Regions from separate parts of the Lentzea sp. NBC_00516 genome, predicted to be linked through region 1. Evidence: riboswitches for the same ligand, from Rfam matches in the RefSeq annotation. Region 1 holds a riboswitch; each other region holds the start of a gene.

What was found. A riboswitch is a leader RNA that binds a small molecule or an ion and turns the genes downstream of it on or off. The one in region 1 is predicted to bind S-adenosylmethionine.
Region 2: linked by a shared signal. The riboswitch ahead of OG205_RS41850 (aminotransferase class V-fold PLP-dependent enzyme) and the one ahead of thrC (threonine synthase) in region 1 are both predicted to bind S-adenosylmethionine.
Region 3: linked by a shared signal. The riboswitch ahead of OG205_RS28710 (methionine ABC transporter ATP-binding protein) and the one ahead of thrC (threonine synthase) in region 1 are both predicted to bind S-adenosylmethionine.

The regions. Positions count from the first base shown of each region.
Region 1 is NZ_CP107840.1:5,364,622-5,374,339, forward strand. It holds gene OG205_RS23690 (NUDIX hydrolase) at 1-81, opposite strand, end outside; gene OG205_RS23695 (SPFH domain-containing protein) at 154-1,083, shown strand; gene OG205_RS23700 (hypothetical protein) at 1,083-1,298, shown strand; gene OG205_RS23705 (ATP-binding protein) at 1,367-2,719, shown strand; gene OG205_RS23710 (glycoside hydrolase family 3 N-terminal domain-containing protein) at 2,836-5,100, shown strand; gene rpsT (30S ribosomal protein S20) at 5,226-5,492, shown strand; gene OG205_RS23720 (hypothetical protein) at 5,593-6,402, shown strand; gene holA (DNA polymerase III subunit delta) at 6,413-7,390, opposite strand; SAM riboswitch class I at 7,469-7,603, shown strand; gene thrC (threonine synthase) at 7,615-8,871, shown strand; gene OG205_RS23735 (hypothetical protein) at 8,953-9,456, shown strand; gene OG205_RS23740 (DNA internalization-related competence protein ComEC/Rec2) at 9,450-9,718, opposite strand, start outside.
Region 2 is NZ_CP107840.1:9,005,867-9,015,584, forward strand. It holds gene OG205_RS41840 (M28 family metallopeptidase) at 1-472, opposite strand, end outside; gene OG205_RS41845 (potassium/proton antiporter) at 586-2,073, shown strand; SAM riboswitch class IV at 2,147-2,261, shown strand; gene OG205_RS41850 (aminotransferase class V-fold PLP-dependent enzyme) at 2,299-3,630, shown strand; gene lspA (signal peptidase II) at 3,654-4,448, shown strand; gene OG205_RS41860 (RluA family pseudouridine synthase) at 4,550-5,434, shown strand; gene OG205_RS41865 (NAD(P)-dependent oxidoreductase) at 5,508-6,098, shown strand; gene OG205_RS41870 (LysR family transcriptional regulator) at 6,087-6,983, opposite strand; gene OG205_RS41875 (inositol monophosphatase family protein) at 7,007-7,768, shown strand; gene OG205_RS41880 (AsnC family protein) at 7,765-8,598, opposite strand; gene dnaE (DNA polymerase III subunit alpha) at 8,813-9,718, shown strand, end outside.
Region 3 is NZ_CP107840.1:6,363,905-6,373,622, forward strand. It holds gene OG205_RS28680 (fatty acyl-AMP ligase) at 1-776, opposite strand, end outside; gene OG205_RS28685 (DivIVA domain-containing protein) at 877-2,214, shown strand; gene OG205_RS28690 (ABC-F family ATP-binding cassette domain-containing protein) at 2,228-3,994, opposite strand; gene OG205_RS28695 (4-(cytidine 5'-diphospho)-2-C-methyl-D-erythritol kinase) at 4,059-5,021, opposite strand; gene OG205_RS28700 (MetQ/NlpA family ABC transporter substrate-binding protein) at 5,079-5,876, opposite strand; gene OG205_RS28705 (methionine ABC transporter permease) at 5,905-6,588, opposite strand; gene OG205_RS28710 (methionine ABC transporter ATP-binding protein) at 6,585-7,583, opposite strand; SAM riboswitch class I at 7,805-7,898, opposite strand; gene rsmA (16S rRNA (adenine(1518)-N(6)/adenine(1519)-N(6))-dimethyltransferase RsmA) at 7,987-8,817, opposite strand; gene OG205_RS28720 (transglycosylase family protein) at 9,551-9,718, opposite strand, start outside.

The sequences.
Region 1 (9,718 bases):
AATCCAGCGCGCCAGCAGGATCTCGTCGTCGTCGTTGATGCAGACCCCGTACGCGGCCACGCGCTGCTTCTTCGCCCTCATGCGATCCAGCCTAACTGGCGATCACCCGCGAAAAGTGATATCACTTAGCTACTACTTCGATAGGGGGTCCGAATGAGCGCGACGATCGAAGCGACAGTGCACATGCCCGCACCTGCCGTCCGTGAGAAGCACGCGCGGGAGCTGTCGGGTCTGCCGATGTTCTTCGCAGGGTTGGCGGTGTTCGCATTGGCTGTGTGGACGATCATCAAGGGGATCGACTACGCCGTGACGACCGAAGAGGCGCCGGTGGGGTGGATGATCGCCAGCGTTCTGCTGGTGCTGGCGGCGGCGCTGATCTGGAAGGGGCTCTTCACGGTCGCGCCCGGCGAGGTGCGGGTGTTGCAGTTCCTCGGCCGTTACGTGGGTACGGTGCGCACGGACGGTCTGCGGTGGGCGAATCCGATCACCACGCGGGAGAAGATCTCCGTCCGGATCCGCAACCACGAGACCGCGACGTTGAAGGTGAACGACGCCGACGGCAACCCGATCGACATCGCCGCCGTCGTCGTGTGGCAGGTCGAGGACACTGCGCGCGCACGGTTCGAGGTCGACGACTTCGTACGGTTCGTCGGCATCCAGACCGAGACCGCGGTGCGGCACATCGCGAACAGCTACCCGTACGACAACCACGAGGAGACCGGTCTTTCACTGCGGGAGAACGCGGACGAGATCACCGAGACGCTCGCGATCGAGATCTCGGCACGGGTGCAGTCCGCGGGCGTGAAGGTGATCGAGTCGCGGCTCACGCACCTCGCGTACGCGCCGGAGATCGCCCACGCGATGTTGCAGCGGCAGCAGGCGAGCGCGGTCGTCGCGGCGCGGACCCGGATCGTCGAGGGTGCCGTCGGCATGGTCGAACTCGCGCTGGCCCGGCTCGCCGAGCACGACGTCGTGGAGCTCGACGAGGAACGCAAGGCGGCGATGGTGTCGAACCTGCTCGTCGTCCTGTGCGGTGACCGATCCACCCAGCCCGTGGTGAACGCGGGATCGCTCTACACCTGATGGCTGAGCGTAAAAGCGTTCTGCTCAGGCTGGACCCGGCGGTGCACGACGCGTTGAGCAGGTGGGCGAACGACGAGCTGCGCAGCACCAACGCGCAGATCGAGTTCCTGCTGCGACGTGCGCTGGCGGAAGCCGGCCGGTTGCCCGACGGGGCAAAGAAAATGCCGCGTCGAGGCAGGCCACCGAAGGATCCTGAGCAGAACGCCGAGGACTGACCGGACGGTCGTGCGTACGGTGGAAATCGATGACAGATCTCCACACATCTGACGCACGATCGCTTGCGTTGGCTCTGCAGGGGTTGTTGGAGGAGGCCAGGAAACTGGTCTCCGACGGCGCGGAGTCGACGCTGGTCCGGAAGGTCTCCGGGCACATGGGCATTCCGATGGCACAGGTTCCCACCGTGACGGCCAAGTTCATGGCCTGGGAGCACGTCAACGTCCACCGCGGGATCGAGACGTACCTCGCCGAGCACTCTCCGGAGGCGGAGTGGTTCGGCATAGCGGGAAAGCGCGCGTTCCAGTACCTCGTGGACATGGTGAGCGGGGCGGTCCACGACGGCAGCTTCGGGCTCGGGCCCGTCGACTACGCGACGGTGGCCACCGGTCCCGACACCGCGGTCGAGGCGGTGCAGCTCGGGCTGGTCCTCTCGCGGTCACCGGACGGTGAGCCGGTGGTCCTCGCGTTGCAGGGTCCGGGAGAGGACTGCGACTCGCTCTGTTCGTTGCAGGTGCTGGCAGGGTCGAGAGAGATCGCGACGGCCACGCGTGAGGCGGTCGAGAGACAGATCGCGCGGCACAACCTGTTCCAGGGCAAGGTGATGGCGTTCGGACTCAGCGAGCACCGGCGCAATCAGCTCCTCACCTTCCTGCCAAGACCGTCCTTGCAACCCGAGGACGTTGTTCTGCCCGAGGGCGTGCTGGACGCGATCGAACGCCACGTCGTGCGCACGGCCGAACAAAGCGCACGGCTGAAGGCACACGGACAACACCTGAAACGCGGACTGCTGCTCCACGGACCGCCCGGCACCGGCAAGACGCACACGATCCGGTACCTGATGGGACGGCTGGAGTCCTCGACGGTGATCGTGCTGAGCGGCGTCGCGATGCTGAAGCTCCTGAAGGTGGCGACGTCGATGGCACGAAAGCTCGCACCGTCGGTGATCGTCGTCGAGGACGTGGACCTGATCGCCGAGGACCGGCGGCACACCGAGTCGGGAAGCCCGGCGTTGTTCGAGCTGCTGAACGAGATGGACGGCATCGGTTCCGAGGCGGACGTGACGTTCGTGCTCACCACCAACCGCGTGGACGTGCTGGAGCAGGCCCTCACCCAGCGGCCCGGCCGGATCGACCTCGCGACGCACGTGCCGTTGCCCGACGCGGACGCCCGCGAACGGCTGCTGCGCCTCTACGCCTCCGGCACCGATCTCGATCTTTCGGACGCCTCGGCGATCGTGGCGGCGAGCGAGGGCGTGACGGCGTCGTTCGTGAAGGAACTCGTGCGGCGGGCGACGCTGCTCGCGTTGGACGAGCAACCGGGTGTCGGACGCGTGCGACTCGACGAGGCCACGATCTCGGCCGCGCTGGCCGGACTGATGGAAGAAAAACAGTTGTTGACGCGCACTCTCCTGGGCGGCTGAACAGGCGTTTCACCAGCATGAAAACGCTGTCATTTAGTTCATCCGTTCGGGGGTGTTTTGACCGACTCCTCCACGCGATCGTGTGCGGCGGGCGCACCGGGGTACGTGGAGGAGTCTTGTCTTTGTTCTCCCGCAAGCGCGCTGGTTTCGGCGTGCTGGGCGTTGCTGTGGTGATCGCGTCGCTGACACCGGCGGGTGGTCTGGCGGCGGGTAAAGAGATCTATTTGGACAGTCGGGCGTCAACGGAGCGACGGGTCGAGGACCTGCTGCGCAGAATGACGGTCGAGGAGAAGATCGGGCAGATGGCCCAGATCCGCGTCGGGAAGCTGCGCGGTGACTGCAACAACGTCAACGGGCCGTTGGTCGACTCCTGCCTGAAGGCGGTGCTCGCGGACGCGCACGTCGGTTCGATCCTGTCCGGCGGCGGTGACGCGCCGCTCGACAACACGCCCAGGGCGTGGGCCGAGATGAACAACGCGATCCAGCGCTATGCGTTGGAGAACAACAGGTTGAAGATCCCGATCATCTACGGCGCGGACGGCGTGCACGGGCACAACAACGTCATCTCGGCGACGATGTTCCCGCACCAGATCGGGCTCGGTGCGACGTGGGATCCCGGGCTGCAGGAGAAGATCGGCGTGTCGGCGTCGAAGGCGTTGCGCGCGACCGGTGTCTTCTGGAACTTCGCGCCGGTGTCGGACATCGCGCGGGACACGCGCTGGGGCCGTTTCTACGAGACCTACAGCGAGGACCCGTTCCTGGCCGGGCAGCTGGCGGCGGCGAACGTGCGCGGGCAGCAGTCCAAGGTGGACGACACCGCGCAGCTGACCGCGACGGCGAAGCACTTCGCCGGGTACTCGGCGCCGGCGAACGGGCACGACCGCGCGGCGGCGCAGATCCCGATCCGGCAGTTGCAGGACCTCGTGCTGCCGTCGTTCCAGGCGCAGTTCGACGCGGGCGTGAAGACCGTGATGATCAACTCCGGCTCGCTCAACGGTGTGCCGGTGCACGCGTCGAAGTACATGCTGCAGACGCAGCTGCGCGACAAGATGGGCTTCAAGGGCGTCGCGGTCTCGGACTGGCAGGACATGAAGTACCTGGTGGACCGGCACAAGGTCGCGCCCGACTACAAGACGGCGATCGCGATGAGCGTCAACGCCGGTGTGGACATGGCGATGGAACCGTCGAACGCGGCCGAGTTCACGTCGTTGCTGCTGGCGAACGTTCGCGACGGTTCCGTGTCGCGCGGGCGGATCGACCAGGCCGTGCGGCGGGTGCTGAAGCTCAAGTTCGACCTGGGGCTGTTCGAGAAGCCGTACGTGGACCCGGCGAAGGCCGACGGCAACGTGGTGAACGTGGATCGCTCGCTGGCTCGCCAGGCGGCCGCCGAGGGCACCGTGCTGCTGAAGAACGACGGTGTGCTGCCTCTTTCGTCGTCTGCCAAGAAGATCGTCGTGACCGGTGAGACCGCGGACGACGTGCGCCGCCAGCTCGGTGGCTGGACCGTCGAGTGGCAGGGCGTGCCGGACGACTCGCCGTTGCCGCCGACCGCGACCGTGCTGGCCGGTGTGCGCGAGGCCGTTCCTGGTGCGTCCGTCGTGCACGCTCCGACTCAGGCCGCGGCGGTGGCTGAGGCGGACGGCGCGGACGCGGTGGTCGTCGTGCTGGGTGAGAAGCCCGGTGCGGAGGGTCCCGCCGACACGGAGAACCCGGTGCTGACGCCCGAGCAGCAAGCGTGGGTGGACGCGGCGCAGGCGACCGGCAAGCCGGTGGTCGTGGTGCTGCTGACCGCGCGTCCGCAGGTGCTCGGTGCGGCGGCGGACGCGAACGCGCTGGTCGCGGGCTGGTTGCCCGGTAGCGAGGGTGGCCGTGCGATCGCCGACGTGCTGTTCGGCGCGGTGAACCCGAGTGGCAAGCTGCCGGTGTCGTGGCCGAAGGCGCTGGGCGACCCGACGCTGACCTACGACCAGTTGCCCGGCGCGAACACCTCGGCGGGCGCGAAGTACGACCCGCTCTACGCGTTCGGGCACGGGCTGTCGTACACGTCTTTCACGACCTCGGGGACCTCGGTGTCCGTTGATCGTCACAACGGCGTGGTGAAGTTCACGGTGGCGAACACCGGTGGGCGTGCGGGCACCACTGTGGTGCCCGTCTACGTGCGTCAGCCGGCCTCCCCCGTGCTCACGCCGGACGCCCGGCTGGTGGGCTTCACGCGCGTGGAACTCGCCGCGGGACAGTCGAAGCAGGTAGAGGTGTCGTTCAAGCTCTCGCAGCTGGCCCTGACCGTCGGCGACGTGGACGGCGACGGACGGCGTGAGGTCGCCCGCGGCGGCTACGAGGCCGTGGTGGGTGCCGAGAAGGCCACCTTCACGGTGCGCTGAGCTGGCCTGATATCCTTCGTCGTCGTGAACGCGCGGCTCTCCGCCGTGGAGGAGACCTGGCCCTTGTGGCCGGTGCCGACGTAGCGCGTCACGAACTCCGGTTTCGACAAGAAGGGTGATGTCGCATGGCGAACATCAAGTCCCAGCTCAAGCGGATCAAGACCAACGAGAAGGCTCGCCTTCGCAACAAGTCGGTCAAGTCGTCCCTGAAGACGGCTGTCCGCAAGTTCCGCGAGGCTGCCGAGGCCGGTGACAAGGCGAAGGCCCTGGAGATGCTGCAGGACGCGTCCCGCAAGCTCGACAAGGCCGCCAGCAAGGGCGTCATCCACGCCAACCAGGCCGCCAACAAGAAGTCGGCGATGGCACTGCGCGCGAACTCCCTCGAGGGCTGATCTCGCTCGTAGCTCGCATCGAGCTTCTGCAAAGGGCTCCACTTCCTCGCGGAGGTGGAGCCCTTTCGCGTGTTGTCTCGGGCACGGTAGGCGTAGCTCCATGGAATCGCTTCCGCGCATCGACTTCGTCGAGCTCCACGATCTCGACGGCACGCCGGCCGTGTTGCGCACGCTGCACACGGAGTCCATCACGACCATCTACCGGCTCACGGATGCCGCACGCGAGTACGCACGCCCGTTGGCACTGGCTCTGTGGTCGGGCGCGGACCACCGGATCGTCGACCTCTGCGCCGGTTCGGGCGGGCCGGTGCCACTGATCCAGCGCCGGCTGCACGCCTCGGGTGTCCACACCCAGGTCACGCTGACGGACCTGGTGCCGAACGTGCCCGCTTTCGAACGCGTCGCCGCGGGAAACCGGCGTCGGCTGCCGGACCCGTGCTGCTCGGTCGATCACGTGCCGTCGCCGGTCGACGCCACGGACTGCCTGTTGGAAGGGACGCGGACGATCTACGGCGCCTTCCACCACTTCCCGCCCGCGCTGGCCACGCGCATGTTGCAGAACGCCGTCGACACACAGCAGCCGATGGTCGTCGTGGACACCAAGCGTTCTTGGCTCTACGTGCTGGTCTTCCCGTTCTTCCTGACGCTGGCCGTGCTGCTGGCGGCGCCGTTCCAGCGCAATCCCCTGCCGCACTACCTGCTGCGGCTGGTGCTGACCTACGTCGTTCCGGTGCTGCCGTTCATGATGTTCTGGGACAGCGTCGTGTCGTTCCTGCGCATGTACGGGCGCGCGGAACTGCGGCGGATGGTCGACGGCCTCGACGGCACCGAGTCGTTCGCGTGGACGATCGGCGTCGAACCCGGCTTCACGGGAGCCCAGTACCTGATCGGGATACCGCGCTCGCCGTGATCTCGCGGCGTCAGCGGCGGCTGTGCGCGGACACGATCCGGAGCACGGCACGTTCCAGCGCGTAGCCGGCGTCGGCCGCCACGCCCTTCACGTCGGCGTTGAGCCCCGCGACCACCTGCATCGCGTCGGCGAGCCCCGCCTGGTCCCAGCCGCGCGACTGGGCCTGCGCCTTCTTGATCTTCCACGGCGGCATGCCGAGTGGCCCGGCCAGGCTGAACGGGTCGGCGCGCCCCACGGCGGACACCCGTGCGACCGTGCGCACCGCGTCCGCCAGCGCGTCCGCGACCAGCACGTGCGGCACACCGAGCTGCATGGCCCAGCGCAACGCCTCCATGGCGCCCGCCCGATCACCGACGACGGCCTTCTCCGCGACGGCGAACCCCGTCACCTCGGCCTTGCCCTGGTGGTAGCGGCGGATCTCCTCGACCGTCACCTTGCCGTCGGTGTCGGAGACGAGCTGCGACGAGGCCGCGGCGAGTTCGCGGAGGTTCGTGCCCACGGCGTCGATGAGCGTGGCGACGGCCTCCGGGTCGATCTTGCCGCCCGCCCGCCGCACCTCGTTGCGCACGAACGCCTCGCGTTCAGCGGACTTGGTGACCTTGGCGCACTCCGTGACCGCGGCACCGGCCTTCTTCAGCTGTCCGGGGAGGTCCTTGGCCGCCTTGCTGCGACCACCGCCCGTGTGCACGACGACGAGCGTGACCCCGTCCGCGGGCGCCTTGACGTAGGAGAGCACCGTGTCGGCGACCTCCTTGCTGATGTCCTGCCCGTTCTGCAGGACGATCACGCGACCCTCCGCGAACAGCGACGGGCTCACCAGTTCGGCCAGCTCCGGAGCCGTGAGATCAGTCACCTGGACGCGGGTCAGGTCGGCGGTCGAATCGACCTCGCGGGCAGCCTCGAGAGCCGCTCGAACAGCACGTTCGACCAGCAACTCCTCCTCGCCGATGACGAGGTGCAGTGACTCCGGTGCGCTCACGCTCCGCATCTTCCCACGTCCCGAATCGTGGACGTTGGTGGCTGACCACCGGACAGGTGCCGTACGTTGGTAGCCACAACTGAACACCGCTCATCCAGAGGGGCAGAGGGAACGGCCCGACGAAGCCCCGGCAACCGGCGTCACCGCTATGCGCAGAACTGCGCGTAGAAGACGATCACGGTGCCAATTCCGACCCGTTCGATTTCGCGGGAAAGATGAGGAGATACCTCGCGATGACTGCTGTCTCTGTGCCTACGAGCACCAAGTTCGACCTCGGACCCGCCCGCGCGCTGCTGTGCCGTGAGTGTGGAAACGAAACCCCTCTCGCTCCTGAGTACGCCTGTCTCGAGTGTTTCGGGCCGCTGGAAGTGGCCTACGACTTCGGGAAGATCCGGCGCGAGGACATCGAGGCCGGCCCCAGGTCGATCTGGCGCTACCGCGGCCTTCTCCCTGTTCCGTCCACTGTGGAACAGCACCCGAACACCGATCCCGGTGGCACCCGCCTGGTCGAGGCGCACAACCTCGCCAAGGCCCTGGGCGTCCGCAAGATCTGGGTGAAGGACGACACCGGCAACCCCACCCACTCGTTCAAGGACCGAGTCGTCGGCGTAGCGCTCGCCGCCGCCCGTGAACTCGGCTTCAAGGTGCTGGCCTGCCCGTCCACCGGCAACCTGGCGAACGCCGTCGCCGCTGCCGCCGCCCGCGCGGGCTGGAAGTCGGTCGTTCTCGTCCCCTCCAATCTCGAGCGCGCCAAGATCCTCATGAGCGCGGTGTACGACGGCGCCCTGATCGCCGTCGACGGCAACTACGACGACGTGAACCGCCTCGCCCAGGAACTCGCCGCGGAGAACGAGGACTGGGCGTTCGTGAACGTCAACGTCCGCCCGTACTACGCGGAAGGCTCGAAGACGCTCGGCTACGAGGTCGCCGAACAGCTCGGCTGGCGCCTGCCCGACCAGATCGTCGTGCCGATCGCGTCCGGCTCGCAGCTCACCAAGGTGGACAAGGCGTTCCGCGAACTCGGCCAGCTCGACCTGGTGGAAGCCACGCCGTACAAGGTGTTCGGCGCGCAGGCCACCGGCTGCTCCCCGATCTCGGCCGCCTTCAAGGCGGGCCACGACGTCATCCGCCCGGTCCGCCCGGACACGATCGCCCGCTCACTGGCGATCGGCGCCCCGGCCGACGGCCCGTACGTGCTCGACGCCGTGCGCCGCACCAACGGCGCCATCGACGACGTCACCGACGAAGAGGTCGTCGAGGGCATCAAGCTGCTCGCCCGCACCGAAGGCATCTTCGCCGAGACCGCCGGCGGCGTGACCGTCGCGACGGCGAAGAAGCTGTTCGAGTCGGGCCAGCTCGACCCGGACGCCGAGACCGTGCTGCTGATCACCGGCGACGGCCTCAAGACCCTCGACGCGCTCGGCGACACGATCGGCCCGCGCGCGACGGTCCCGGCGTCCGCCGAGGCCGTCATCAAGGCACTGGGTTAATCACCTCCTTCCGGTTCGGGGACGCACCCGCGTCCCCGAACCGCGTTGTGCCTGATCATCAACTCCTGCCATGCTCCGGGCGTGGACCTGTGCCCGAGCTGTTCCGCGCCGCTGACCGGCCGGACCGTCCGCCAAGCCTCGCCTGAGGACCCGCTTCGCGCGCGCCGCAAGGACATTCGTGAGCTTCGGCGATGCGGACACTGCGGTCACGTCGCCTGGCGACACGAAGGCGGCACGGGTCCGTGGTCCGATGGCGGATCGCTTCCCGAGCACGACTACCTGTTCGCGACGCTACGACCACTGCCCGAACCGTGGGCGACGATCACGCACAAGGACACCAGAGCCGCTCTGGAAGCCCAGTTGCGCACCGAGGTCGCGAACGGACACCCGTTGTTCGGCAAGACGATCATCGCGATCGCTCGCTGCGATGCCTGCGACGAGGTGGTGTTCAGCGTCGAAGAAGACCCCGTGTGGTTCGCTCAGGTCCACCTCACGTGGCGATCGGCTCCCGACCGCCCTCCGTGGCCCGACAGCAGACGCCTTTCCCTGCCACTGGCCGACAGTCTCCTCGACCACCATCACTGAACACGGTGGCTCACAAGGTGATCGCGTCCGTCCTGAGCCAACCCGTGCGCGGGAAGCGCTGCAGGCCGTCCACGACGTGCGGGCCGACCGGTTCCACGTTCGCGCGCCACGCCACGATCCGTTGCGGCCACGGGGCTTCCGCCTTGAGCGCGTTGTAGTGGTAGTCGTGCCACACGTCCGGCTCGATCCGCAGGCCGTCGTCGAACACGTGCTGCGCGGTGAGGTCGTACGCCTCCTCCGGAGTCGCGGCCTTCGTCGGCGG
Region 2 (9,718 bases), 3.6 Mb from region 1:
CGCCCCACCAGCCGAACCGCAGGTGCTTGGTCGGCTGGAAGCCGGTTGCCTTCACCTGGAGGGCGACCTCCAGGATCGACGCGGAACCCGTGCCGTTGTCGTTGATGCCGGGGCCCGCCGTGACGCTGTCGAGGTGACCACCCAGCATGACGACGTTGTTCGCGTCGCCGCCGGGGTAGTCCGCGATCAGGTTGTAGCCGGTGGCGCCGCCGTAGGTGAACGACTGCACGCGCGTCGTGTAGCCGGCCGCGTCGAGCTTGCTCTTGACCCAGTTGATCGAGGCCAGGTACCCCGGTCGTCCGTGAGCGCGGTTGCCGCCGTTGGCGTTCGCGATCGACTGGAACTGGTTCAGGTGTGCTTGGACGTTCGCGACGCTGATGTTCGGTGCCGCCAGAGCCGCAGGGGCGGCCGCTTGCGCTGTTGTTGCTCCGGTCACCATCAAGGCGGCCGCCAGCGCGATCAGGATCCTCATGGTTCAACTCCGTGCAGGGTTAGGGATTGAGCCACAGATCAACATGCTCCACCGCGCATGAGCCCGGTAGAGGCGATCGTCGGATTCGTCGGAATCGGTGGTGATCAACCAGAATGGTCCAGGTGGGTGACGTCACGGTCGTTCTGGGCATCGGCGCGGCCGTACTGCTGATCTCCGTGATCGCGGTGCGGGTGTCGACTCGGCTTGGGCTGCCCTCACTCCTGCTGTACCTCGGCATCGGCGTGCTGCTCGGCGAGGCCGCGTTCGGCATCAAGTTCGACGACGCCGACCTGACGCAGTCCCTCGGCATCGCGGCGCTCGTGCTGATCCTGACCGAGGGTGGCATCACGACCCGCTGGAACGCGGTGAAGTCCTCGCTGTGGCTGGGCGTCGCACTGTCCACAGTGGCCGTTGTGGTCAGCGTGGCGGTGACCGGGACGGCACTGCACTACCTGCTCGGACTCGACTGGCGGATGGCGTTGCTGTGGGGCGCGGTGCTGTCGTCCACCGACGCGGCCGCCGTGTTCAGCGTCCTGCGCTCGTTAGGCGTGGGGCCGCGGCTCACCGGTGCGCTCGAACTGGAGTCCGGCCTCAACGACGCGCCCGTCTACATCGCCGTCGTGCTGCTGGCCTCGTCGGACGCGATCTCGTGGACCGCGCCGCTGCTGGTGATCTACGAACTGGGCGTGGGCGCGCTCATCGGCGTCGCCCTCGGCTATCTCGGCGGAGCCGGGCTCAGACGCGCGGCACTGCCCTCCACCGGTCTGTACCCGCTCGCCACAGTGGCGGTGTGCGTGATGGCCTACACGGCCGGCGACCTCGCGCACGCCTCCGGATTCCTCGCCACCTACGTCGCCGCGCTGGTCCTGGGCAACGCCCGCCTGCCGCACCGCGCCGACACCCTCTCGTTCGCCGAAGGCCTCGGCTGGCTCGCCCAGATCGGGCTCTTCGTGCTGCTCGGCCTCTACGCCTCGCCGTCGCGGCTGCTCGACGTGCTGTTCCCCGCCCTGGTCGCGGGCGTGGTGCTGACGTTCGTGGGCCGGCCGCTGTCGGTGTTCCTCGCCTCGCTGCCGTTCAAGGTGCCGTGGCGGGAACAGGCCTTCCTGTCCTGGTCGGGGCTGCGCGGCGCGGTGCCGATCGTGTTCGCGCTGATCCCGTTGATCCAGGGGGTCGAGGGCGCGCGCGAACTGGTCGACGTGGTGTTCGTGCTGGTCATCGTGCTGACGGTGGTGCAGGGCACGACGCTGCCGTTCCTCGCCCGGCGCCTCGGGCTGGTGAAGACGGGGGAGGCGCAGGAGGTGCAGGTCGACTCCTCGCCGCTCGACGAGCTGGGCGCCGAACTGCTGCAGGTGCACATCCAGCGCGGGTCGAAGCTGCACGGCGTCTACATGACCGAACTGCGGTTGCCCGTCGGCGCCACAGTCAGCCTCGTGGTGCGCTCGGGAAAGAGTTTCACGCCACAACCGACGACCCGGCTGCAGACGGACGACCAGTTGCTCATCGTCACCACCGAGGAAGCGCGCGATGCCGCTGAGCGGCGCGTACGTGCCGTCGACCGCGCCGGTCGCTACGCACGGTGGAAGGGCGAGACCGGCGATTAGTCGGTCACCGACGCTTCCCAGCATCTGAATCAGGTGTCGACGAGCGCGTCGGCCTCCGCTAACGTCGTTGACAGGTCATGAGAGCCAGCGTCAAGCCCAAGCTTGCTGGCCGGCAACCCTCCAACCGCGGTGGGGTGCCCTTGGTGAGGACCTGGTCCGGCGCGTGGGGCGCCGGTCAAGCGCGGGCCTTCGCACAACGGGGCCCCTGGCCTCGGAGGCAGCTCGATGACGCTCGCGATCACCCCTGGAACCACCACCGCCGTTCCGGCTGTCGTCGGCGCTGACCTGCGGGTTCCGCTCGTCACCGGAGAGCGCGTCACCTACGCCAACCTCGACCACGCGGCCTCGGCGCCCTGTCTGCAGGAAGTGCGCGACGCCGTCGACGAGCTGCTGCCCTGGTACGCCAGCGTGCACCGCGGCGCCGGGTTCGCCTCGCAGGTCTCGACCCGCGTCTACGAGCAGGCCCGCGACCGCATCCGCCGGTTCGTCGGGGCGCACTCCTCCGACGCCGTCGTCTTCACCCGCAACACCACCGATTCGCTGAACCTGTTGGCGCGCAGCGTTCCCAAGAACACCGCCGTCGTCCTGTTCGACAGCGAGCACCACGCGGCACTGCTGCCGTGGCGTGGGCCGAACGTTCAGCGTGTTCCCGCTCCGTCTTCGTCCGGTGCTGCTGTGGTCGCACTGGACCGGGCGTTGGCCGCCGCCCCGGTCGGCCCTCGGCTCGTGATCGTCACCGGGGCGTCCAACGTCACGGGGGAGCTGTGGCCGGTCGCGGAGCTCGCGAAGGTCGCCCGCCGGCACGGCGCGCGGATCGCGCTCGACGCGGCCCAGCTCGCCCCGCACCGCCCGATCAACGCCCGTGAGCTGGGCGTCGACTACATCGCGTTCTCCGGCCACAAGATCTACGCGCCGTTCGGCGCGGGTGTGCTGGTCGGTCGCGCGGACTGGTTGCAGCAGGCCCAGCCGTACCTGGTCGGCGGGGGTGCGACCTCGAAGGTGACCGACCACGGCGACCGCCTCGGCGTGGCCTGGTCCGCGGTGCCCGAGCGGCACGAGGCCGGCAGCCCGAACGTCGTCGGTGTGCACGCCCTGGCCGCGGCCTGCGAGATCCTGTCGCGGCACTGGGAGCAGACCGTCGCGCACGAGCAGGAACTGCTGACGCGCCTGCAGAACGGCCTGCGCTCGATCCCCGGCCTGCGCGAGCTCGCGATCCTGACCGACGCCGACAAGGTGGGCGTCGTGAGCTTCACCATCTCCGGCTTCGACGCGGGCTTCCTCGCGGCGGCGCTGTCCGCCGAGTACGGCATCGGTGTGCGTGACGGAGCGTTCTGCGCGCACGTGATCGTGGGGCGTCTGGTCAAGCAGGTCGGAGCGCACGAGGAACGCGCCGTGCGCGCGTCGATCGGCCTCGGCACGACGCCCGAGCACGTGGACCGTTTGGTCGCGGCGCTGCGCACTCTCGTCACCGAGGGTCCGAAGTGGACCTACGCGCAGCGCGACGGCCGCTGGGTTCCCCAGGACGACAACCGAACCCTGCCGCCGTTCCTCGCGTAGTCCCTGTAGTGGACAATGACCTGGTGAGTGACGAGGCCAAGGCCGCGGAGAAAGCTGCCGAGAAGGCTGCCGGGAAGGTCGCTGACAAGCCGGTGGAAGCGCAGGTCAGCGAGCCTGAGACGGCCGCGACGCCCGCGATCGTGGTCGAGGAACCGGCCGCGGGCAGGACCGAGGAGGAACCGGCGGAGTCCCCCGCGAAGGCGGAGGAGGACGACGACGAGTTCTCGATCTCCGGTTCGATCTCCGGCTCGTTGCCGGAGCCGCGGACGAAGATCCTCGCGCTCCTGGCCGGCGGCGTGCTGGCCCTGGACGTGCTCACCAAGGTCGTGTCCGTGGCGTTCCTCGAGGGCGCCGACCCGATCAAGCTCTTCGGCGGCGTGCTCTACCTGACGTTCGTCCGCAACCCCGGAGCCGCGTTCGGACTGGCCGAGGGGCAGACGTGGATCCTCGCGCTGATCGCGCTGGGCGTCGCCGGGTTCATCCTCTGGATCGCGCGCAACCTCCGTTCGCAGGGCTGGGCCGTCGGCCTCGGCCTGGTGCTGGGCGGCGCCGTCGGCAACCTCGCCGACCGCCTGTTCCGCGAGCCGGGCCCGATGCGCGGCCACGTCGTGGACTTCCTGTCGCTGTTCGACCCGTACGGCCGGGTGTGGCCCGTGTTCAACGTCGCCGACATGGCGATCGTCGGCGGTGGCGCCACGATCATCGTGCTGGCGCTGCTGCGGCACGACTACGACGGGACCGTCCACAAGGACGAGCCCGCGCTCGTCGTGGAGCCCACGCCCACCGCGGAGTCCGACGGTGCGGCGGAGTCGAAGTAGCTGCTCCTGGTAGATTCAGCGGGTTCTGCAAGGAGAAGAAGGTCGAGGCACCCCGCGTGAGCGGATACCGAACGCTGCCGATTCCCGACGGTCTGGACGGCATGCGCGTCGACGCCGGCCTCGCGAAGTTGCTCGGCCTGTCCCGCACCGTCGTCGCGGCCATCGTCGACTCCGACGAGGTGCTGGTCGACGGCCGGGTCGTCGGCAAGTCCGACCGGCTCATCGCCGGGTCGACGCTGGAGATCACGCTGCCCGCGCCACCGCAGCCGGTCACCGTCCAGGCGATCCCCGTCGAGGGCATGGTCATCATCCACGAGGACGACGACATCATCGTCATCGACAAGCCCGTCGGTGTCGCCGTGCACCCGTCGCCGGGCTGGACCGGGCCGACCGTCGTCGGAGGGCTCCTCGCCTCCGGCCACCGCGTCGCCACGTCCGGTGCCGCCGAGCGCCAGGGCGTCGTGCACCGGCTCGACGTCGGCACGACCGGTGTGATGGTGGTCGCGAAGTCCGAGTCCGCGTACTCCGCTTTGAAGCACGCCTTCAAAGAGCGGACCGTCGACAAGGTCTACCACGCGATTGTGCAGGGCCACCCGGACCCGATCAAGGGCACCATCGACGCGCCGATCGACCGTCACCCGAAGCACGACTACAAGTTCGCCGTGATGCAGGACGGCAAGCCGTCCATCACCCACTACGAGGTGATGGAAGCGTTCCGGGCCGCTTCGCTGGTCGAGGTGCACCTGGAAACCGGGCGCACGCACCAGATTCGCGTGCACTTCTCGGCGCTGCACCACCCGTGCGTCGGCGACCTGACCTACGGGGCCGACCCGACGCTGTCCAAGCGGCTCGGGATCACGAGGCAGTGGCTGCACGCGCGTCAGCTCGGCTTCCACCACCCGGCGGACGGCCAGTGGGTCTCGTTCACGTCCGAGTACCCGGAGGACCTGTCCGCGGCGTTGGAAAAGCTGCGCGAAGAAGGCTGATTGCGTTTGGGTAAATCACCGGTTGACGACATTGCACTTGATGTTAATCGGTGTGCTCAATAGCGTTCTCGGCATGCACCTGACCATTCTCGCGGCCTCGGGCCGGACCGGTTTCGCCCTCACCCGCCAGGCGTTGGAGCGCGGCCACGTCGTCACCGCGATCGCCCGCGACCCGAGCCGGATCACCCTCGACCACCCGAACCTGCGCAAGGTCGCCGGCGACGTGAGCACGCCGTTGAGCATCGACGCCGATTCCGTCGTCCTGTCCGGCCTCGGCACGGACCGGGCGGGCGTCCTGCTCGACGGTGCCAAGGCCGTGGTCGCCGCCGGACCGCGCCGGATCATCTGGCTCGGCGCGTACGGAACGGGCGCCTCCGCCGACGCGGCGGGAGAGGGCGCCGCGGTGCTGTGGAAGGTGATGGGCGACCGGATCCCGGACAAGATCGCGGCCGACGACACCGTCCTCGCCGCCGGTGGCACCGTCTTCCACGCCGGCGTGCTCAGCGACGAGCCCGGGAGCCCCGGCCGCACGGTCGGCCTGGACGACGCGCCGCCGTTCGACCTCACCGCGAAGGTCAGCCGCGAGACCGTCGCCGCCGCGATGCTCGACGAGGCCGAGAACCCGCGCTTTCCCGGCGCCGTGGCGTTGCCGCTACCGGGCTAGGACCTCGGCGAGGATCGTCCGCACCAGGTCGCGCAGCCACGCGTGGGCGAGGTCGGAGTCGTAGCGCTGGTGCCAGTTGCAGTTGATCGACGCCTCCGGTGACTCGGCCGGCAGCGGCCGGGTGACCAGCCCGAACGCCTCGATCAACGGCCGGCAGAGGATCGCCGTCGTGGTGATCAGCGCGTCGCTCGCCGCCGCGATCTGCAGGGCCGAGTGAACGGTCGCCACGGTCGCGATCACCTTGCGCTGCAAGCCTTCCGCAGCCAGCAGCTCGTCGATCGGGGCGGTCAGCCGGCCGCGCCGGGAGACCACCACGTGCGGATAGGCCGCGTACGCGCGCAGATCCAGTTCGGCGCAGGGATGGCCGGACCGCATGACCACGGCGAGCGGGTCGGTGCCGAGCGTCTCCGAGCGGAACTCGGGGAGGCCGGGCGTGCCGCCGCCGAGTTCGAGGTCGACCCGGCCGTGCCGCAGGTCGTCGGTGTCCGCGGACTGCTCGGCGAGCACCCGCAACCGCACGCCGGGCGCCTGCTCCGCGATCCGCGCGATCAACGCCGGCACCACCGACGAGGCGAGGGCGTCGTGGCACTGGATGGTGAACGTGCGCTCCAGTTCGGCCAGGTCCAGCTCACGGCTCGGCGCCAGCACGGCGTTGGCCTCGCGCACCAGCCGGCGCACCTCGTCGGCGATCCCCAGCGCGTACGGCGTGGGCGTCATCGTGTGGCCGGTCCGCACGAGGATGTCGTCGCCGGTCACCTTCCTGATCCGCCCGAGCGTGCGGCTGACCGCGGGTGACGACAGGTGCAGCCGCTGCGCCGCCCCCATCACGCTGCCCTCGTCGAGCAGGGCGTCCAGCACGGTCAACAGATTCAGATCCGCTTGCATGACAGTCAATCTTGGAGGAAGCAGTGCTCACCGCCACCACCGCCGCCGTCCGCCGTGCCGGAGCGCGCATGCTGAAGCGCTACTCGACGGAGTCCCGCGCCTCCAGCCTCGCCGAGATCGTCGAGGCCGTCCGGGCCAACGACGCCGCCGTCGTCGACCTGCTCAGGCCGGAACTGGCCGAGATCCGCCCGGACGCGCGCTGGCTCGACGACGAACACGGCTCCGGCCCGCTCGAAGCAGGCGAGTGGTGGCTGGTCGACCCGGTCGGCGGCAACATGAACGCGGTCCACGGCATGACGGACTGGAACATCGGTGTGAGCCTGGTCCGCGACGGCCGCCCGGTGCTCGCGGTCGTCTACTTCCCGCTGTTCGACGAGATGTTCACGGCCACCGAGGGCGGCGGCGCGTTCCTGAACGGTGTCCGGCTCAAGGTCTCGGACAAGACCTCATTGGACGGCGCGCTGGCCGGCACCGGTCAGGCTCAGCCCGGCCAGGGCCCGGAGATGGCGGACCGCGTCGGCGCCGCCTACAGCGCGATGGCGAAGGAAGCCCTCTACGTCCGGATCTCCGTGCCGGTGACCCATCAGCTCGCCCAGGTCGCGGCGGGACGGATGGACGTGCACTGGCAGTACGACAACGTGCGCGCGCACGCGTCCGGTGTGCTGCTCGTGCAGGAGGCGGGCGGTGTCGTCACGGATCTCGACGGCAAGCCGTGGGAGCTGACGACCCGCGAGTACCTGGCCGCCGCACCTGGCGTGCACGCGGCAGCACTGGCCCTGCTTTAGTCCTCGACGGTCCAGACCAGGGTGTTCAGGTCCACCTCGGGGCGCACGCTCCAGCGGACCTGGATCACCTGGGTCTCGTCCGGCAGCACGAACACGCTGTGGCCGCCCGCGGTCTCGCCCGGCGCCACGCCGAGCTTGTGCGCGGGCCGGGAGGACAGCGAGACGGGCGCCTTCGTCACGGTCTCGCCGGTCTTGGTGACCAGGACGAGGTACATGTCGGGCAGCGAGGTGTACGGGACCTGCGAGGTGTTCGTCACCTCGGTGTGCACGACCACGGACCGTTCGCCCTCGGCGAGCTTGTAGCCGGCGGCGGTGAACAGGAAGTCCGCCGGGTCGACGACCTCGATCAGCTGGATCGACAGGCGGGCGCCTTCGAGGCTGTCCGCCTCCAGGGCCGTGCCGATCTTGCCGGTCCGCGAGACGACAGGCTTGGGCTGCGGCTGGTCCGCGCGCACCCAGCCCGCTGACTGGGGCGGGCCCCAGGTGGCCTGGGGCTGGGCCGGGAACGGCTGGCTGACCGGACCCTGAGGAGGGTAGGGCTGCTGCTGGACCGGGTGGGGGCCGCTCTGGTTCACCGCGTACGGGCCGGACGGCGGACCGCCCACGTAACTGCCGTAGGCGGCGGCGTTGGCCAGCGCCCGGCGCACCCCGTTCGGGTCGCACTCCACGCCCACGAGCAGCGGAAGGCCGCTGCCGGAGAGGGTGATCAGACGCATGGCGGCCTCGCGCGGGTCCATCCCCAGGCGCTGGGCGATCTCGTGCACGGCGGCGCGACCTGACTCGGCGAGAACAGCGAGCAGGCGGGCGTCTACGGGATCGGGGGGCACCACGAAAAGAACGCTACCTGGCGGTCTGGAACACCGTGCCACCGCCTGTCCGGATCGAGATCACGGCGACAAACCCCCGAGCCTCCGTGAGGTGATCTTCGAGGCGGGATAGGGTTGGCGGATCCGGATTTCGCGTCCTTCCCACGCGTCCGTTCGATCTCCTGGAGGTACCGTGGCGGACTCGTTTGTGCACCTGCACGTGCACACCGAGTACTCGATGCTCGACGGCGCGGCCAAGGTGGCCCCGTTGTTCGAAGAAGCCGAGCGGCTCGGCATGACCGCTGTCGGTATGAGCGACCACGGCAACATGTACGGGTCCGACGAGTTCTACCAAACGGCGATGAAGACCGGCATCAAGCCGATCATCGGCATCGAGGCCTACCTCGCGCCGCACAACCGCCTGCACAAGAAGCCGGTCGCCTGGGGCGATCCCGGCCAGCGCAGCGACGACATCTCCGGTGCGGGCGCGTACACGCACATGACGATGTGGGCGCGCAACGCGGACGGCCTGCGCAACCTCTTCCGCCTGCACACCGAGGCGAGCAAGACGGGCTACTACTACAAGCCCCGCATGGACCGCGAGCTCGTCGCGGAGCACTCCGACGGCATCATCGCCACGACCGGCTGCCCGTCCGGCGAGGTCCAGACCCGGCTGCGGCTCGGCCAGGTCAACGAGGCGTTCCAGGCCGCGGCCGACTACCAGGAGATCTTCGGCAAGGAGAACTTCTTCCTGGAACTGATGGACCACGGCCTGGAGATCGAGCGCCGGGTCCGCGACGGCCTGCTGGAGATCAGCAAGAAGCTCGCCATCCCGCCGCTGGCGACCAACGACAGCCACTACGTCACCAAGGACCAGGCGGACACGCACTCCGCGTTGCTCTGCGTGCAGTCCGGCAAGATGCTGACCGACCCGAACCGGTTCAAGTTCGACGGTGACGGCTACTACCTGAAGTCGTCCGAGGAGATGCGGCAGATCTGGAAGGACCTGCCGGAGGCGTGCGACAACACGCTGCTCGTCGCGTCGATGGTCGAGTCCTACGACGACATCTGGAGCGTCAAGGACCGGATCCCGAACTTCGAGGTGCCCGAGGGCGAGGACCAGGCCTCGTGGTTCCGCAAGGAG
Region 3 (9,718 bases), 1.0 Mb from region 1:
GCCACGATCGCGTAGGCGAAGTTCGGCGCGGCGGTGATGGTGCCGCGGTACCGGGTGATCAGGTCGGCCCACAACGTCGGGCGTGACAGGAAGTCGACGGGTGTGACCTTCACCAATTCCAGTCCGAACAGCATCGGCACGGTCAGGAAGCCGACCATCCCCATGTCGTGGAACAGCGGCAGCCACGAAACCATGACGTCAGAGGCAGGATCGAGCGCCGCCGCGATGCGCATTCCCTCGGCGTTGGCCATCAGATTGCGGTGCGTGATTCGCACCGCCTTCGGATCAGCCGTCGATCCACTCGTCAACTGCAGCAGTGCCGTGGCATCCTCGTCGGTGGGAACAGGAGCAGAGATCGGTTCCGCGTCGAGTTCGGAGAGCAACTTGTAAGGCACTCCGTGCTGGTCCAGAACGGCAGCCAGAGCGTCGAAGGGGCTGCCGAGCAGGACCAGACGCGAATCGATCATGGCGAGCACCCGCAGCGTGTCCTCGGCCCACTCGGCCAGGTCGGTGCGTGGTGTGGGTTGATGCAACATCGTGACGCTGCCACCACACAGCCATGCGGCTTGCACGGCTGGGGCGATCACGGCTGGTTCGGCGGCGAGCACGGCGATCGCGGTGCCCGGCGCCACATCGAGCGCACCGGCCATCCGCCGGGCGCGTTCGTGCACCTCGGCCCAGGTCTGGCGGACCGGCGCGGCGGGTTCACCCGTCGTCATGCCCCTGTCCCCGCTACTGGAGGCCGTCGCCAGCATCACATCCACGAACTGACTCATGTTCGCGATCGTAGTGGCGCCGTTTGGTCCATCAGGGCGAAACGTTATGCCACGCGAAACGCGATACTCCCCAGTACAGGTACGCAGGAGGAGGTCATTGGTGGATCGGGGCGGCCCCGGAGCGCAGCATCGTCTACCCGCGCATCCGGCACCTCTGCTCTCCGCGCAGGACGTGGCCCTGGTCGCGTTCCACCGTCCCCCGCGTGGTCAGCGCGGGTACGACGCGGCTGAGGTGGACGCGTTTCTCGACCGTGTCGAGAGCACCATGAAGAGCAAGGACATCCTCACGCGTGAAGACGTGCTCAACATCAAGTTCAGCACCGCGACCCGTGATCCGGGCTACGACGTGAACGAGGTCAACGTCTTCATGGAACTCGTCGCGGACACGTTGCGGTCCACTCCGCAACGCCAGCAGGCCTCCGCACCGGCCCAGGGCGCGCACGCCACGTCGCAGGCGATGAGACCCGCGGTGCGACTGTCCCCCGACGACGTCGCCGCCGTGCGCTTCCACAAGCCCAGACCGGGGACCCGCGGCTACCACGAGGGCCAGATCGACGCGTTCCTCGACCGCATCGAAGGCACTCTGCGTGGCAGGGACAACCTGACCGGCCAGCAGGTGCAGGACGCCGTGTTCGGCGAGACCGCACCGGGCACGTTCGGCTACGACGAGGAGGACGTCGACACGTTCCTCGACCTCGTGGTGCTGATGTTCGAGACCGCACCGCCGCTCATGGCGGCCCCGCCGACGACGCAGCTCCCGCAGCAACAGCAGCGGCCGCAGCAGCGCCGTCCGCAGCCAGATCCTCGCCCGCGGCCCGAGCCGCGTCCCCAGCCACAGCAGCGCCGCCCGCAGCCGCCGGCCCCGCTGCAGCCCGTTCAGCAGGCCGCGATGCCGCAGTCCATCGACTCGCCGAAGCTCACGGCGGCGGACATCCGCAACATCGCGTTCCACCGTCCTCCCCGTGGCCGCCGCGGCTACCAGGAGTCCCAGGTGGACGCGTTCCTCGACCGCATCGAGGCGACGCTGCTCGGCCAGGACAACCTGACCGGCAAGGACGTCCGCGACGTCCGGTTCTCCCGCCCGCTGATCGGCAGGCGCGGTTACGACGAGACCGAGGTGGACGGGTTCCTCGGCCAGATCGAGCAGCAGCTCTCCGGACCGGTGCGCAGCATGCCGCAGGTCAAGTCGTGGAAGGACCTGCGGCAGCTGCGGATCCCGCAGGCCGCGGCCGGCCAGCGCGGGTACCGCACCGCGCAGGTCGACCGGATGCTGGAGGAGATCGGCGTCGCGCTCGACGGCATGCTCGGCGCGAGCTCGGAAGAGGTCATGAAGGCGCGCTTCAGCTACGCGTTGCTCTCCGGGCAGGGCTACGACACGTCGTTCATCGACGAGCTGCTGCCCCAGCTCGCCGCCGAACTCCGCCGCAAGGGCAAGTAGTCCAGGGCAGGGATCAGCCCTCGACGACCTCGGCCGCCTCCATCCACTGAGCCTCCACGTCGGACTCCTCCGCCAGCACGGCGCGGAGTTCGGCGTCGAGCTTCAGCAACCGGCCGGAATCGGTCGCGGCGTCGGCGAGCGCGGTGTGCAGCTCCGCTTCCTTCTTGTGCAGCACCTCGAGACGGCGTTCCAGCCGGGCCAGCTCCTTGCGGGCGGCGCGCTGATCGGCGGCGTTGGACGGCGCCTTGCCGGCGGCCGGAGCGGCAGCCTCCCTGTCTCGCATCGAGTCGCGGCGCTTGAGGTACTCCTCGATGCCGCCGGGCAGATCGGTCAGCCCGCCGTCACCGAACAGCGCCACGACCTTGTCGCACACGCGCTCGACCAGGTACCGGTCGTGCGAGATCACGACGAGCGTGCCTGCCCACGAGTCGAGCAGGTCTTCCAGCTGCTGCAACGTGTCGATGTCCAGGTCGTTCGTCGGTTCGTCGAGCAGCAGCACGTTCGGCTCCGCCATCAGCAACCGGCACAGCTGCAGCCGCCGCCGCTCGCCACCGGACAGGTCCGAGACCGGCGTCCACTGCTTCTGCGCCGAGAAACCGAACCGCTCGCCCAGCTGCGAGGCCGACATCTCGTACTTGCCGAGCACGACGCGCCGCGCGACCTCCTCGATCGCCTCCAGCACGCGCATCGACCCGTTCAGGTCGAGCAGCTCCTGCGAGAGGTGCGCGATCTTGACCGTCTGGCCCTGGATCCGCTTGCCCGTCTCGGTTTCCCGTTCCCCGGCCAGCAGCTTCAGCAACGTCGTCTTGCCGGAGCCGTTGACGCCGACGAGACCGATCCGCTCGCCGGGGCCGATGCGCCACGTCAGGTCGCGCACCAGGTACCTGTCCGGAATGGACAGTGTCACGTCCTCGAGCTCGATCACCGTGCGCCCCAGGCGCTTCTTGGCGAACGCGAGCAGCTCGACGTTGTCCCGCAACGGCGGCACGTCCGCGATCAGTGCCTCGGCGGCCTCGATCCGGTAGCGCGGCTTCGAGGTCCGCGCGGGCGCGCCGCGGCGCAACCAGGCGAGCTCCTTGCGCGCCAGGTTCTGCCGCTTCTCCTCCAGCACGCCCGCGAGCCGGGTCCGCTCGGCGCGGGCGTAGATCCAGTCGGCGTAGCCGCCCTCGTACTGCTCGACCTTGCCCAGCACCACTTCCCACGTGCGGTTGCAGACGATGTCGAGGAACCACCGGTCGTGGGTGACGACGACGAGCGCGCACTTGCGGGCCAGCAGGTGCTCCGCGAGCCACCGCACGCCCTCGACGTCGAGGTGGTTCGTCGGCTCGTCGAGCACGAGGAGCTCTAGGTCCTGGATCAGCGCGGCCGCGAGCACGACCCGGCGCCGCTCGCCACCGGACATCGTGGAGACCACGGAGTCCAGGCCCAGCGCCGTGATCCCGAGTCCGTCCAAAATGGACCGAACGCGGGCGTCGGCCGCCCATTCGTGCTCGGCGTCGAACCCGAGCGGGTCGATCACCGCGTTGCGCACCGTCGAGCCGTGCGGCAGTTCGGTCCGCTGCGTCACGACGGCCATCCGCAGATCACGCGACCGCGACACCCGGCCGTCGTCGGCGGGCTCCACTCCGGCCAGCACCTCGAGCAGCGTCGTCTTGCCACCGCCGTTCAGGCCGACGACACCGATGCGGTCGCCCTCGTTGACGCCGAGCGACACGCCGTCGAGCAGCGGCCGGACGCCGAACGACTTCGACACGGACTCCAGGTTGACCAGGTTGGCCATCAAAACCTCACGACTAGTAAGAAACTGCCCGGTGCAGGCTACCCAGCAGGACCGAAGCCCTCGGCTACGCGTGCACCTCGGGGGGTGTGGGCTTGGGCTCTTCAGTCGCGATCACACGCGCTCCGGGCACCGGCCCGTGCGCCACCCGCACCGTCCGGCAGACACCGGCACCGGCGAGTTCAGCGGCCACCCGGACCGCCGTGTCGCCGTCCTCGCACAGGAACGCCGTCGTGGGGCCGGATCCGGACACGATGCCGGCCAGCGCGCCCGCGTCGACGCCCGCGCGCAGAGTGCGGCGCAGGTTCGGGCGCAACGAGACGGCCGCGGCCTGGAGGTCGTTGCCCAGCAGCAGAGCGAGCTGACGGGGGTCGCCGGAGGACAGGCCCTCCAGCACTGCTTCGACCGCGCCGACGCGCGGCGGGTCTCCCTCGGTGCGCAGGCGGTCCAGCTCGTCGAACACGTCCGGAGTGGACAGTCCGCGGCGGTCGAACGCCAGCACCCAGTGGAACTGGTGGCGGCCCAGCACGGGCACGATCCGCTCGCCGCGGCCGGTGCCCAGAGCAGTGGAGCCGTACAGAGCGAAAGGAACGTCCGCGCCGAGCTTCCCTGCCAGTTCGGCCAGGTCGTCGCGGCTGATGTCCAGGCGCCACAACGACGACAGGCCGACCAGCGCCGCCGCCGCGTCCGCGCTGCCGCCCGCCATGCCGCCCGCGACCGGGATGGCCTTGCGGATGACGACGCGGACCTTGGGGTCGTCCGGGTCCTTGCCGACGTGGGTGGCCAGCAGCTGGACCGCGCGCCAGGCGAGGTTCGAGGCTCCGGTGGGCACCTGGTCGGCGCCCTCGCCGTACACCTCGACTCCTGGCTCGTCGGCGACCGCGACCGTGACCTCGTCGACCAGCGACAGCGCCTGGAAGATCGTCACCAGGTCGTGGTAGCCGTCCGGGCGCACGTCTCCTACGGCCAGGTGCAGGTTGACCTTGGCCGGGACGCGAACTGTGACCGGGGGTGGAACGACTGCGAGCACCATGTCAGCGTACGGGCGTTCTGGTGTCCCGGACTCCTCCCCCGGTCACTGTCACCGTCAGACCGGGATGACCGAACCGTTGAAGGTCTGCTTGATGTAGTCCTTGACCTGCTGCGATCCGAGGAGCTCCGCCAGGTCCTTGACGCGCTTGTCGTCCTTGAGCTCGGTGCGCGTGACCAGGCCGTTCGCGTTCGGGTTGCCCTCGGCCTTCTCCAGCGCGAGCGAGTCGGTGGCGGGCTTGAGGCCGGCGTCGATGGCGTAGTTGCCGTTGATCACGGACGCGTCGGTGTCCTCCAGCGAACGCGGCAGCTGAGCGGCCTCCAGAGGCACGAACTGCAGGTTCTTGGGGTTCTCCGCGAGGTCGCGCACGGTCGGCTGGTCCACGGCCTTGAGCTTGATCAGGCCGTTGGCCTCCAGCAGCTTCAGGCCGCGAGCCTCGTTGGTGGCGTCGTTGGCCACCGCGATCTTGGCGCCGTTCGCGAGCTCGTCGAGCTTCTTGACCTTCTTCGAGTACAGGCCGAGCGGTTCGACGTGGACCGGCTGGACCCACTCGACCTTGGCGCCGCTCTCCTTCGTGAACGTCTCCAGGTACGGGACGGTCTGGAAGTAATTGGCGTCGAGCGACCCGTCGACCAGCGCCGTGTTCGGCTGCACGTAGTCGGTGAACTCGACGACCTCGATCTTGAGACCCTTCGACGCGGCGAGGTTGTCGGCCACGTACTTGAGGATCTGGGCGTGCGGGACCGGCGAGACACCGACCTTCAGCGTGTCGGACGCACTGGCACCCGACGAGCAAGCGGACAGAGCAGTCAAACCGGTCAAAGCGACTGCGATCAGGGCAGCACGAATACGCATGACGTTCCTTTTGAGAAATTGCTACGGGTCAGACGGAGGCGTGCCGGCGCCGGTCGGACGCACGGGCGGCACGGGTGAAACCGAGTTGGATCACGGTGGTGAGCACGGCGAGCCACGCCACGGTGCTCCACAGGATCCGGTCGTTGAAGCGCTGGTAGCCCTCGCGGATCGCCAGGTCGCCGAGGCCGCCGCCACCGATCACGCCGGCCATCGCCGAGTACCCGATCAGGGCGATCACGGTGACGCCGATGGCGTTGATCAGCGCGGGCAGCGACTCGCGGATCAGCACGCTGCGCACGATCCTCAACGTCGAGGCGCCGGTGGTGATCGCGGCCTCGACCACGGTGACGTGCACCTCGGACAGGATGTTCTGCACGAGCCGCCCCACGAATGGGATCGCTCCCACGGCCAGCGGCACGATGACCGCCGTGCTGCCGATGGAGCCGCCGACGATGAGGCGGGTGACCGACGTGAGCGCGACGAGCAGCACGATGAACGGCATCGAGCGGCCCAGGTCGGTGACGAAGCTCAGGATCCTGTGCACCGCGGTGCTCGGCCGCAACCCGCCCTTGGCGGTGAGCTGCAGCCAGACACCTACGGGAACTCCGAAAACGGTGGCGATGACGGTGGAGACGCCGACCATGTACAGCGTCTCGCCGGTGGCTTCGAGAAGAAAGCTCAGAACATCGGACCAGGGTGTTGCAGTCCTCACGCAGCTACTCCCTGGGGACCCTTCAGGGACCTCTGCACCGAGCCGCCGGCCTCGCCGATCCACTCCAGAGCGGAGTCCGAGCGCTCGCCGTTCAGGCCGAGCCGGAAGCGCGCGACCGGGGTCTCGCCCAGACGCGTCAGGCCGCCGCCGACGATGTTCAGCTCGACGCCGAACCGGTGCGCGGCCTCGGGCAGCAACGCGCCGACCGCGGCGAACCCGACGAGCACGACGTCCGCGACGCGGTCGTAGCTGCTCTCGTTGATCGGGTTCAGGTCGACGGCGGGCAGCAGCGCACTGCTCGTGCGGCTCGCGACGTCGTTGACCAGGTCCAGAACCTTGCCGTGCTCGACGACGCGGCCCTGCTCCAGCACAGCGACGTCATCGCAGATCTTGCGGACCACGCCCATGTCGTGCGTGACGACGAGAACGGTCACACCCAGCTCGGCGCGCGCACGGTCGAGCACGGTCAGCACGGAACCGGTGGTCTCCGGGTCCAGAGCGCTGGTCGGCTCGTCGGCGAGCAGCACGGACGGGTTGGCGGCGAGGGCGCGTGCCACGGCGATGCGCTGACGCTGCCCGCCGGACAGCTGGTCGGGGTAGGAGGCGGCCTTGTCGGTCAGTCCGACGAGGTCCAGCAGCTCGCCCACACGGGTGCGGCGCTGCGGTCCGGGGATGCCCGCGGACTCCAGCGGCAGTGCGATGTTGCCGGCTGCCGTGCGCTGACGGAGAAGCGAATCCCCTTGCGGCACAACGCCGATCTGGCGGCGGGCGGCACGCAGGGCCGACCCGTCGAGGCTGGTGATGTCGGTGCCGTCGACGCGGATCGCACCCGAGTCGGGACGCTCCAGCAGCGCGACGCACCGGGCGAGCGTCGACTTGCCGGCGCCACTCGGACCGACGACGCCGAGCACGGTTCCGGCCTCGACGTCGAGGGTCACGCCGTTGAGGGCACTGACGCCCTGGAAGGACTTGGTGAGGTTTTCGACAGTGATCACGTCTGCTCCACGGCTGCGCGCGACGGCACACTGTCCGATTGAGACGGACGTGCGCGGTCGAAGTTTCTGCTCAGGTGTGTGCGCCACTCGATGACTGAGTGCGCGTCAAAGGACTCTGAAAAGGCGCCTTAGACGAGGTGGCGACGACATGCAGAAGACGAGCGACGGCACTGGTCGATGACTCGACGGCGCGTCAGCATTCGCACGGTACCCATGGTGCTCCTCCATCGGTCCTGGCGTTAGCACCTGCCCGCATCCAGCGGGTGGTTGCTGCGACGTCGTAGAGCCAGGTCTCTCAGTCGCTCCGGATGGCAAGTAGCAGTCAACCGGACGGACGTTCGGTTGCGCAAGCCAGATTCCGATTCGTTCGACAGATCACACTGTTGGCCGAAGGATCCCCGGCCTAGACCTCGGCGATCCGGATGAAGTCGATCACGCTCAGCTGCTCGCCCCGCTGCTGGGGATCCACACCCGCTTCGGCGAGCAGTTCGTCAATGTTTCCCGGGTTGCCGGCCCAGCCCTTGAGGGCGGCTCGCAGCGTCTTGCGGCGCTGCGCGAAAGCAGCGTCCACGATCGAGAAGAGCTTCTTCCGATCCACTGTGGACAACGGCTTTTCGTGACGCTGGAACCACACCAGGCCCGAGTCGACGTTGGGCGCCGGCCAGAAGACGTTCTTGCCGATGGAACCGGCCTTCTTGGACTGCGCGTACCAGGCGAGCTTCACACTCGGGACGCCGTAGATCTTGTTGCCGGGCTTAGCGGCCATCCGGTCGGCCACCTCGGCCTGGACCATGACGAGGCCCTTTTGGAGGCTCGGGAGTTCGGCCAGGAGGTGGAGCACCACCGGGACCGCGACGTTGTACGGGAGGTTCGCGACGATCGCGGTCGGTAGGACCGGCAGGTCTTCTTGGGTGACTTTCATGGCGTCCTTGAGGACGACGTGCAGCTTTCCCGCGTTGTCCGGGTCCATCTCGGAGACCGTCTGAGGCAGCCGCTGCGCCAGTGGCGGGTCGATCTCGACCGCGACGACCTGCTTGGCGGCGGGCAGCAGGGCGAGCGTCAGGGAGCCCAGGCCGGGGCCGACCTCAAGGACCACGTCGTCCTCGGTCAACCCGGCGGCGGCGACGATCTTGCGGACCGTGTTCGGGTCGTGCACGAAGTTCTGGCCGAGCTTCTTGGTCGGGCGGATGCCCAGCTCTTCAGCCAGACGACGAACTTCGGCAGGTCCCAGCAGGCTCACCGGTGCATTCTCGCAGGCTCGCCGGTGGAGGGATGGGCTGGGACCGTGGGCGCGAGCCTGTGTTGGCATGTCGCGTTCCGGCGGAGCCGATCGTCCGTCGGGCAGGTGGTCACCTTGCGGGTGGGTGGGGTGCCGTGCGGGTCGGCTTGCGTTGGCTTGTCGCGTTCCAGCGGGGCGGTCACCTGCCGGGCGGACGGCCACCTTGCGAGGGTGGCCGGGCGGGCAGTACCGAGCCGGTGCCGGTCATCGCCGCTTCGCGACGATAGCGATTGGGGCTTGACCTTGAGCCTCTGGCGGGATGCTTGACGGCCGGAAAAGGCCGGGCTGAAAAGCGCCCGGCCGTGCCCATGAGGGGAGCATCCCGCCCACTCAAGGTAAAGCCCCAATCGCCGAGTGCGTGGCTCACCACCGCTTCACCAGCAGGTCCTGGTTCACACGCCTCGGCTTCGCCCTTGCCGCTGGCAGCAGGGGGCTTGGCTTCGCCATTGCCCGTTGTGCGCGGAGGGACGCCTCGGCTTCGCCATTGCGGCTGGCGGCAGGGGTGCTCGGCCTCGCCGTCGACCTGCTCGAGCCGCATCCGCACCTCGACCGCCGTTGCCTGCCCCGCTCCACCCCGCCTCGCTCGGCGTGCCCAACCTGACCGTGAGCCGGCCCCCGGAAACGACGAAGACCGCCCGTGGCGAACCAGGGCGGCCTAAGTCAGGGGGACGGAGAGGGTTGTGCGTGTTTACGGCAGGCCGAGCTTTGCGCGGCAGCCCGGCCACGCGCCGTACGTGCCGCCGGAGCGGTCGCGAAGCTTGGTCGCGATGGCGATCTGCTGCTCGCGGGTCGCCTGGTGCGGAAGCTGCGCGTAGACGGTGCCGCCGTTCGAGGCCCAGGTGCTGGCCGAGAACTG